One region of the Streptomyces sp. NPDC058671 genome, then DNA from elsewhere that is predicted to be linked to it. Evidence: riboswitches for the same ligand, from Rfam matches in the RefSeq annotation. Region 1 holds a riboswitch; the other holds the start of a gene.

Region 1 (5,291 bases):
TCCGAGGCGTTCAACTCGACCATGCACATCTCGTTCGAGGTGCGCGGTGGTCTGCTCATCCGGCAGATCCACCACTGGGCGGCGCTGATCTTCCTCGCCGGCATGTTCGTGCACATGATGCGCGTGTTCTTCACCGGCGCGTTCCGCAAGCCGCGTGAGATCAACTGGCTGTTCGGCTTCCTGCTGTTCTTCCTGGGCATGTTCACCGGCTTCACCGGTTACTCGCTCCCGGACGACCTGCTCTCCGGCACCGGTGTCCGCTTCATGCAGGGCGCGATCCTGTCCGTGCCGGTCGTCGGCACGTACCTGTCGATGTTCCTGTTCGGCGGCGAGTTCCCCGGCGGCGACTTCGTGGCCCGGTTCTACTCGGCCCACGTGCTGCTGCTGCCCGGCATCATGCTCGGTCTCGTGGTGGCCCACCTCATCCTGGTGTTCTTCCACAAGCACACGCAGTTCGCCGGCCCCGGCCGCACGAACAACAACGTCGTGGGCATGCCGCTGCTGCCGGTCTACATGGCCAAGGCCGGAGGCTTCTTCTTCCTGGTCTTCGGTGTCATCGCCATCATCTCGGCGATCGCCTCGATCAACCCGATCTGGGCGCTCGGCCCGTACCGCCCGGACCAGGTGTCCACCGGCGCCCAGCCCGACTGGTACATGGGCTTCGCCGAGGGTCTGATCCGTGTCATGCCGGGCTGGGAGATCAACCTGTGGGGCCACACGCTGGTCCTCGGCGTGATGATCCCGCTGGCCATCTTCCCGGCGGTCCTCGCCGCGATCGCGGTCTACCCGTTCATCGAGTCCTGGATCACCGGCGACAAGCGCGAGCACCACATCGCGCAGCGCCCGCGCAACGCTCCGACGCGCACCGCCTTCGGTGTCGCCTGGATCACCGCGTACATGATCATGCTGGTGGGTGGTGGAAACGACCTCTGGGCGACCCACTTCCACCTGTCGATCAACTCGATCACCTGGTTCGTGCGGATCTTCTTCTTCGTCGGCCCGGTCATCGCGTTCATCGTCACCAAGCGGATCTGCCTCGGCCTCCAGCGCCGCGACAAGGACAAGGTGCTGCACGGACGCGAGTCCGGCATCATCAAGCGCCTGCCGCACGGTGAGTTCGTCGAGGTCCACGAGCCGCTCAGCCAGGGCGAGCTGCACCGCCTCACCGCGCACGAGCAGTACGAGGCCGCGGCGCTGCCGCCGGCCGTCGACGAGAACGGCGTGGAGCGCAAGGTCGGGCGCGTGGAGAAGCTCCGGATCAAGCTCAACAAGGGCTACTACGGCGACGACAGCCAGATCGCCAAGCCCACGGTCGAGGAGTACAAGGCGATCCAGGACGGCCACGGCCACCACTGATCACCTGAACTCCTGACCTGCCGGTCGCCACGGCGAGAGCCCCGTCCATTCGATGGACGGGGCTCTTTGCCGTCCCCGGGGCTCGATAGGCTGGCCATGACCTGTTGCGCGCGCAATCGACGATGGAGCTGCCATGAGCGCTGTGACCCCCGCTGGAGGATCGACGTCGGCGGGCCGCTCCTGGCCCGTCGTCCTGGACGGTCTGCTGACCGGCCGCGACCAGAGCGCCGAGGACACCGCCTGGGCGATGGACCGGATCCTGCGCGGCGAGGCCACCGACGCCCAGATCGCCGGGTTCGCGGTCGCCCTGCGCGCCAAGGGCGAGACCGTCGAGGAGATCTCGGGGCTCGTGCGCACCATGTACGAGCACGCCAACACGATCGAGGTGCCCGGCCCCTCCGTCGACATCGTCGGCACCGGCGGCGACGGCGCCAAGACCGTCAACATCTCGACCATGTCCGCGATCGTCGTGGCCGGCACCGGAGCCAAGGTCGTCAAGCACGGCAACCGGGCCGCGTCCTCCGCGTCCGGCGCCTCCGACGTCCTGGAGAAGCTCGGCGTCAACCTGGAGCTGACCCCGCGGCGGGTCGCCGAGGTCGCGGAGGAGGCCGGGATCACCTTCTGCTTCGCGGTGAAGTTCCACCCGGCGCTGCGTCATGTCGCCGCGGCCCGCAGGGAGCTCGGCATCCGGACCACCTTCAACTTCCTCGGTCCGCTCACCAACCCCGCCCGGGTGCGGGCCCAGGCCACCGGTGTCGCCGACGCCCGGATGGCCCCCATCATGGCCGGGGTGCTCGCCGAGCGCGGCTCCTCCGCGCTCGTCTTCCGCGGCGACGACGGGCTCGACGAGCTGACCACCACCGCCACCTCGCGGGTCTGGGTGGTCCGCGACGGCGCGGTACGGGAGGAGGCCTTCGACCCCCGGGACGTCGGCATCGACCTCGTGCCGGTGGAGGCCCTGCGCGGCGCGGACGCCTCGTACAACGCGGACGTCGCCCGCCGGCTGCTCGCGGGGGAGACCGGTCCGGTACGGGACGCGGTGCTGCTCAACTCGGCGGCGGCGCTCGTCGCGCTCGCCCCGGGGGAGGGCACCCTCGCGGAGCAGATCCGCGTCGGCATCGACAAGGCCGCGGAGGCGATCGACTCCGGCGCGGCCCGCCGGGCCCTGGAGCGCTGGATCGCCGTCAGCAACGCGTAGCGCGTGCACCGCCGTTCGACCCCGGTCCAGCATGCGGACCGGGGTCTTGCGCTTCGGCGATCATGTGGCAGGATGTCCTACAGGTCACGAGTGACAGCGTTTTGGCCCCGGCTTGCTGTCCGGCAACCCTCCGTCCGTGGCGGGGTGCCCCGGGTGATGACCAGGCCGTAGGCAGCGAGGTCTACGGCAAGCGCGGACCCCTCGAACACCAGGGGTCCTGGTCTCTCGAGGAGCTTTTTCCGTGAGCAAGCGAATGCGATAGGGCGAATCCGCCCCTACTTCACCCTCGGAACAGGGTCACTTCCGCGTACCCGCGTGCGCCCCCGACGTCTCCGAGGCATCACCCGTACCCCGCCGCGTCCGGCCGCGTACGGATCACCGAAGCCATTCCGCACCGCCCGCCGGGAGATACCGCCATGTCCGCACGCACTCACGCCGCCGTCGCCCCCGCCGCCGACGAGTCCGCCGACTCCTGCTGCGCCGCCCCGCTGCCCGTCCTCGGCCGGGACGTCACCGTCCCGCTCGTCACCGGCGGCGACGTGACCTACGCGGCGCTCGACTACGCGGCCAGCGCCCCGGCCCTCCAGCGGGTCTGGGACGACGTCGCCGCGTACGCCCCGTACTACGGCAGCGTCCACCGCGGCGCCGGTTATCTCTCCCAGCTCTCCACCGACCTCTTCGAGAACAGCCGCGCCACCGTCGCCGAGTTCCTCGACTGCCGCCCCGACGACCAGGTCGTCTTCACCCGCTCCACCACCGACTCGCTCAACCTGCTCGCCGCCACCCTCCCCGCCGACTGCCAGGTCTTCGTCTTCGAGACCGAGCACCACGCCTCACTGCTGCCGTGGCAGGACGCCCGCGTCACCTACCTCGACGCCCCGCGCACCCCGGAGCAGGCCGTCGCCACCCTGGAGCGCGCCCTCGCCGACCGCGACCCCTCCCCGAACTCCCGGACCCGGTCGGGCACGGGAGGCCCCGCGAGCCCCGCGCTCGTCTGCGTCACCGGCGCCTCCAACGTCACCGGGGAGCTGTGGCCGGTGAAGGAGCTCGCCGCCGCCGCGCACGCCCACGGCGCCCGCATCGTGCTCGACGCCGCCCAGCTCGCGCCCCACCACCCGGTCTCCGTCCAGGACCTGGACGTGGACTGGATCGCCTTCTCCGGGCACAAGCTGTACGCGCCCTTCGGCTCGGGCGTCCTCGCCGGCCGCGCCGACTGGCTCCAGGACGCCGAGCCCTACCTCGCGGGCGGCGGCGCCTCCCGCAGGGTGGCGCGCCGGGCCGACGGCGGGGTGGACGTGGAGTGGCACACCACCGCGGCCCGCCACGAGGCCGGCTCCCCGAACGTCATCGGCGTGTACTCCATCGCCTCCGCCTGCAGGGCGCTCACCGAAGCAGGCTTCGACGCCCTCGTCGCGCGGGAGCGGCACCTGATCGCCACGGTCCGCGCGGGCCTCGCCGAGGTCCCCGAGGTGAAGGTGCTGTCGCTGTTCGGCGACGACGCGCCCCGGGTCGGCGTCATCTCCTTCGTCGTGGAGGGCTGGAACAGCTCCCACTTCGCCGCCGCGCTCTCCGCCGAGTACGGCATCGGCGTCCGCGACGGACTCTTCTGCGCCCACCCGCTGGTCCGCACGCTGCTCGGCGGCGACCCGGGGACCCAGGGCGAGTGCGGCGCCCCCGAGGCCGCGCCCGGTGAGAGGTCCCTCAACGCCATCCGGGTGAGCTTCGGCGCCGGTACGCCCGACGAGCACGTGGAGCGGTTCGTCGGCGCGGTGAAGGAACTCGTCCGCGACGGCGCGCGGTGGAACTACCGCACCGAGGACGGCCGCTGCGTTCCCGACCGCGGCTGAGCGCTCACTCGTACGGGTGAAGGGGGCCTCCCGACCGGGAGGCCCCCTTCAGTCCTGCCGCGCACGAGGTCTCAGGACTCCAGACCGATGGCGAAGGCCGCCTCCAGGTCGTGCTGGGAGTACGTGCGGAAGGCGACGTGGGTGTCCGTGGCCTCGACGCCCGGGATCTTGCTGATGCTGCCGGGGATCACGTCCGCCAGGTCGTCGTGGCGCGGCACCCGGACCATGGCGATCAGGTCGTACGTACCGGTCACCGAGAAGACCTCGCTGACGCTGTCGAGCGCGGCGATCGACTCGGCGATCTCGGGGATGCGGTCCACGCTGGTCTTGATGAGCACGATCGCGGTGATCACGGCTGGCTTTCTCCCTCGGTCGCCGCGGCTTGGGCTTTCACTCTATCCCCACCCCGGTGGCGCCCCCAGGCGTAGGGGAAGCCGACGGAGAAGCCCACCACATGCGCCAGATAGGCGACGCCGGGACCGGCACCCGCGGCCCGCGCGGCCAGCCACTGGAGCACGAACCAGAAGATCAGCACGATCCAGGCGGGGAAGCGCAGCGGAAGGAAGAAGAGGAAGGGGAAGAGGCTGGTGACCCTGGCGCGCGGGAAGAGGAAGAGGAACGCCCCCAGCACCCCCGAGATCGCCCCCGACGCCCCGACCAGCGTCTGCTCGCTGTGCGCGTGCGCCGCCGCGTACCCGAGGAGCGCGAGGTAGCCGGTGCCCAGGTAGAAGAGGGCGAACTCGACGGCGCCCATGCGCTCCTCGGTCATCGCGCCGAACACGTACAGGAACAGCATGTTCCCCAGCAGATGGAGCCAGCTGCCGTGGACGAAGAGCGCGGTCAGTGGGGTGAGCAGGGCTCGCGGCTCGCCGCTCATCAGCTCGGCGGGG
Region 2 (5,291 bases), on a different contig from region 1:
GAATTGCCCCCTCCGCTTTATGGCGCGGAAGGGGCAATTCGAGATCTTCGACGAAGAGAGGACAACGGGTACGGCTCAGCCTCCGGCGACGGCCGGGATGATCGAGACGCCCGCACCCGCCGGGGTCGCCGTCTCCAGGCCCTGCTCGAAGCGCACGTCGTCGTCGTTCACGTAGACGTTCACGAAGCGGCGCAGCTTGCCCTGGTCGTCGAGGACGCGGGCGGCGATGCCCGTGTGGTTCTTCTCCAGGTCCTCGATCACCTCGGCGAGGGTCGCGCCCTCGGCCTGGACCTCGGACTGCCCGCCCGTGTAGGTGCGGAGGATGGTGGGGATGCGGACGTTCACGGCCATGTCTTCGTAACCTTTCAGAGCGCCAGGCCGGCGTCGCGGAACGCGTCCAGGCTCGGGCGGATGGTGACGGTCGCCTGAGAGGTGTCGGCCACCGCGTCCAGGGTCTTGAGTCCGTCGCCGGTGTTGAGGACGACGGTGGTGAGGTTCGGGTCGATCAGCCCGTTCTCGACGAGCTTCCTCGCGACGCCGACGGTCACGCCGCCCGCGGTCTCGGCGAAGATGCCCTCGGTCTGCGCGAGCAGCTTGATCGCGTCGACGACCTGCTCGTCGTTCACGTCCTCCACGGCGCCGCCGGTGCGGCGGGCGATGTCGAGGACGTACGGGCCGTCGGCCGGGTTGCCGATGGCGAGCGACTTGGCGATCGTGTTCGGCTTCTGCGGGCGGACGACGTCGTGGCCGGCCTTGAAGGCGACGGAGACCGGGGAGCAGCCCTCGGCCTGGGCGCCGAAGATCTTGTACGGCTTGTCCTTGACGAGGCCCAGCTTGATGAGCTCCTGGAGACCCTTGTCGATCTTGGTGAGCTGCGAGCCGGAGGCGATCGGGATGACGAGCTGGTCGGGGATGACCCAGCCGAGCTGCTCGCAGATCTCGTACGCCAGCGTCTTGGAGCCCTCGCCGTAGTACGGGCGGAGGTTGACGTTCACGAAGCCCCAGCCCTCGCCGAGCGGGTCGCCGATGAGCTCCGAGCAGAAGCGGTTGACGTCGTCGTAGTTGCCCTCGATGGCGACGAGGTCACCGCCGTAGACACCGGCCATGACGACCTTGCCCTGCTCCAGGTCGTGCGGGATGAACACGCAGGAGCGGAAGCCGGCACGGGCGGCGGCGGCGCCGACGGCGCCGGCCAGGTTGCCGGTGGAGGAGCAGGACAGGGTGGTGAAGCCGAAGGCGCGGGCGGCCTCGATGGCCTGGGCGACGACCCGGTCCTTGAAGGAGTGGGTCGGGTTGCCGGAGTCGTCCTTGACGAAGAGCTTGCCGGGGGCGACGCCGATCTCGCGGGCGAGGTTGTCCGCCTGGACGAGCTTGGTCCAGCCCGGGTTCAGGTTCGGCTTGTCGGCGACGTCGGCGGGGACGGGCAGCAGGGGGGCGTACCGCCAGATGTTGGCGGGGCCGGCCTCGATCTGCTTGCGCAGCGCCTCGGGGTCACCGGTGGGGAGGTCGTACGCCACTTCGAGAGGTCCGAAACAGAGTTCGCAGGCGAAGATCGGGCCGAGCGCGAACACTTCACCGCATTCGCGACAGGAAAGCCCGGACGCGGGACCGAGGTCGACGGTGGTGGCGGGGGTGACGGTCTGTACAGCCATGGAGGCGAGGCCCTTTCTCCTCATCTTTCCCATGACGAATTTTTCGCCATGAGACGGATTTGGCACCTTCCCTAGTCAGGGACCTCGCTGGAGTACGAGCTGCTGACTGGAGGGTTGCCGGGGCTTCAACGGGCCGTTTCCCTCTGCCCCTCTGGATGAGCGGTATTCGGTTGTGTGACGCGGGCGGCACCCCGACATGCATCGGGCGTCCGCGTTGTTCAAGACTGTAACCGAAGGCATGGACGGTCGAGATGGTCGTCCGAACCGCGAGATGGAGATCACGTGCTGGATGAGGTGGAGCGCTGGCTGGACCGGCGGTCCTGGTCCGTGGCCGATCGACCGCTGGAGCGGGTTCTCGCCGCCAAGCGCGGGACGAAGGTCAGCGTGGTGCTGCCCGCGCTGAACGAGGAGGCGACGGTCGGGGACATCGTCACCGTGATCCGGCGCGAGCTGATGGGCGGGGCGGCGCCGCTCGTCGACGAGCTGGTGGTGATCGACTCGGGGTCCACGGACCGTACGGCGGAGGTGGCGGCCGAGGCCGGGGCGCGGGTGGTCGCGCGGGACGCGATCCTCCCCCGGATACCGGCGGTGCCGGGCAAGGGCGAGGTCCTGTGGCGGTCACTGATGGTGACCAGTGGGGACGTCGTCTGTTTCGTGGACGCGGACCTGCGGGACTTCTCCGCGGACTTCGTGACGGGGATCGTGGGCCCGCTGCTCACCGACCCGGACGTGGACCTCGTGAAGGCGATGTACGACCGCCCGTTCAACGACACCCCTGGTCAGGGCGGTCGCGTCACGGAGCTGGTGGCACGCCCGCTGCTCAACCTGCACTGGCCGCAGCTGGCCGGTTTCGTGCAGCCGCTGGGCGGGGAGTACGCGGCCCGCCGTTCGCTGCTCGAACGGCTGCCGTTCCCGGTCGGTTACGGAGTGGAGCTGGCGCTGCTGGTCGACGCGCTGCACACGGTGGGCCTGGACGCGCTCGCACAGGTGGACGTGGGGGTCCGCAAGCACCGCCACCAGGACGGGCTGGCGCTCGGCCGGATGGCGGCGGCGATCTACCGGACGGCGCAGCTGCGGCTTTCGCGGGGACATCTGGTGCGGCCGTGGCTGACCCAGTTCGAGCGGGGTGAGTCGGGGTTCACGCCGCGGACGTACGCGGTGGACACGGAGGAGCGGCCGCCGATGGCCGAGATCGTGGAGTACGCGCGCCGCCGCGTGGCGTAACGCCCCATGATGATGTGTTTTGCCTACATTGCCCTTTTATGCGCTTCAGACAACATCACCTGGGAAAGGTACTCGCGGCCGTCGCACTGATGACGGGCTCGCTCGCGCTCACCGCCGCCGGACCGGTCGCGGCCGACGTGGTCGAGCCCTTCGGCAAGCGGTACGACGCGTCGCTGTACGGCGACTTCGCCACGATCGGCGACACGGTGACGGCCGCCAGGACCGGCACCACCGGCGGAGGCACCGGCGCCGGCGGCGGTTACGGCTCCAGCACCGGCCGCGTCGTGCTACCGGCGGGCGCCGAGGTGGCGTACGCCCGGCTGTTCTGGGGCGGGAACGACGGCACGTACACGGGGCCGAGCGGCGCGCGCCTGGGCCGCTGCGACCTCTCGGGCGCGGACGCCGTCCGCTCGCCCGGCGACCCCGCGACGACCGCCCCCGTGCTCAAGGTCGGCGCGGGTCCCGCGACCCCCGTCTCCCTCGACAGCATGGTCACCGACCCGGCCGGCGTCGAGGGCCCGCACTACTACACGGGCGAGTCCGACGTGACCGCCGCCTTCAAGGGCGTCACGGGCACGGACACGCGGATCGCGGTCGGCAACGTCTGGGCCCCCACGGGCAAGGGCTGCGTGGCGGGCTGGTCCCTGACGGTCGTCCACCGGTTCCCGGGGCCGGACCCGGTCCACGCCCCCGAGCGGCGGAAGGTCTACGTCTACGGCGGGCACGTCCTCCAGCGCTCGACCTCCCCCTCGACCACGATCACCGTCGACGGCTTCGAGCGGGGGCCCGGCCCGGTACGGGCGAGCGTGACGGCGTACGGGGACGGCTGGAGCGCCTCGGACGCCCTGTTCCTCGTCGACGGCAGGAACCTCCGGGAGAGCCGCACCGGCACGGTCCGCGACCTCCTCGTCGCTGAGGACGTGGGCGCGGTCCCGCCGGGCGCGACCTCGGCCGACCTGACCTTCTCCACGAGCGGCGACACGTACGTGCCCGCGGCGCTCGCCTTCTCCGTACCGGTGCCGACCCCGACCCCGACGCCGACGCGGGTGCCTGACCGCCCGGCGAAGACCGAGGACCCGGCGGCCAGGGACGGGAAGCCGATGAAGACGGGGCCGCCCGCCACGCGAAAGCCGACGAACGCCACGCCGACGAACGCCACGCCGACCCCGACACCCACCCCGACCCCCACTCCGACCCCGGTGGACGCCACTCCCACCCCCGCTCCCCCGGCGACGTCGGATCCGGCCCTTCCGCCTCCCCCGGCCCCCGGGCCGGGCGGTCACAGCGGCGCGATGGCCGAGACCGGCGGCGACGGCGAGCGGCTCTGGCTGCTCGGGGCGCTCGCCCTGGCGCTCGCGGCGACGGGCCTGGTGGCGAAGGCGGCGATGCGAGGCCGACGCGACTAGGGCCAGGCATCCCGCCTCCCGGGCCCCTTCCCCACCACCGGAGGGACTCGCGACCACCCTCCGTGGCCGGAACCCCCCCGTCTCGTATACGTACGTTTGAGCGTTTACGGGACGGGCTAGGTTCGCCACATGGCTTCTGTGCTCGTGGCATCCAACCGTGGACCCGTCTCGTACGTGCTCGACGAGGACGGTTCGCTCGACACCCGGAGGGGTGGCGGCGGTCTCGTCTCCGGGCTGAGCGCCATCTCCTCGCAGGACAGCGTGTGGGTGTGCGCGGCGCTCGGCGCGGGTGACCGGGAGGCGGTCCGGCGCGGGGTCGGCGAGCCGGGCGTACGGATGCTGGACATCGACCCGGACACGTACGCCGACGCGTACAACGGCATCGCGAACTCGGCGCTGTGGTTCCTCCACCACCACCTGTACGACGTCCCGCGCGAGCCGGTCTTCGACGCGGAGTTCCGGCGCCGCTGGGAGGCGTACCGCCGCTACAACCGGGCCTTCGCGGAGGCGCTGGCCGCCGAGGCGGACGACGGCGCGGCGGTCCTGGTGCAGGACTACCACCTGGCCCTCGTCCCCGGGCAGCTCCGGGAGCTCCGCCCCGACCTGCGGATCGCGCACTTCACCCACACCCCGTGGGCCTCGCCGGAGTACCTGCGGATGCTGCCGGACGACATCCGCGAGGAGCTGCTGCGGGGGATGCTCGGCGCGGACCAGCTGGGCTTCCACACGGAGGAGTGGGCCGCGGCGTTCCGGGGCTGCGCCGGCGCGGACGTCGAGGGCACCCGGGTGGAGGTGTACCCGCTGGGCGTCGACACGGACGAACTGCGGGCGCTGGCGCACCGGCCGGCGGTGGACGAGTGGCTGGCGCGGCTCCGGGAGGAGGTCGGCGACCGGAAGACCATCGTCCGCGTGGACCGCACCGAGCTGTCGAAGAACATCCTGCGCGGCCTGCTCGCCTACCGCGAACTGCTGACCGCGCACCCCGAATGGCGCGACCGGGTGGTCCACC

The links. Region 1 has a riboswitch for S-adenosylmethionine ahead of ACFWV2_RS31295 (aminotransferase class V-fold PLP-dependent enzyme). Riboswitches for the same ligand answer to the same signal wherever they lie in the genome.
Region 2: another riboswitch for S-adenosylmethionine. It lies ahead of thrC (threonine synthase); the one in region 1 lies ahead of ACFWV2_RS31295 (aminotransferase class V-fold PLP-dependent enzyme).

The regions. Positions count from the first base shown of each region.
Region 1 is NZ_JBHXSA010000038.1:12,776-18,066, forward strand. Features, by position in the region: gene ACFWV2_RS31285 (cytochrome bc complex cytochrome b subunit) at 1-1,356, shown strand, start outside; gene trpD (anthranilate phosphoribosyltransferase) at 1,490-2,554, shown strand; SAM riboswitch class IV at 2,637-2,753, shown strand; gene ACFWV2_RS31295 (aminotransferase class V-fold PLP-dependent enzyme) at 2,971-4,401, shown strand; gene ACFWV2_RS31300 (Lrp/AsnC family transcriptional regulator) at 4,473-4,754, opposite strand; gene ACFWV2_RS31305 (rhomboid family intramembrane serine protease) at 4,751-5,291, opposite strand, start outside.
Region 2 is NZ_JBHXSA010000003.1:306,963-312,253, forward strand. Features, by position in the region: gene ACFWV2_RS05800 (MoaD/ThiS family protein) at 76-351, opposite strand; gene thrC (threonine synthase) at 366-1,676, opposite strand; SAM riboswitch class I at 1,670-1,814, opposite strand; gene ACFWV2_RS05810 (glucosyl-3-phosphoglycerate synthase) at 1,935-2,876, shown strand; gene ACFWV2_RS05815 (hypothetical protein) at 2,915-4,282, shown strand; gene ACFWV2_RS05820 (trehalose-6-phosphate synthase) at 4,412-5,291, shown strand, end outside.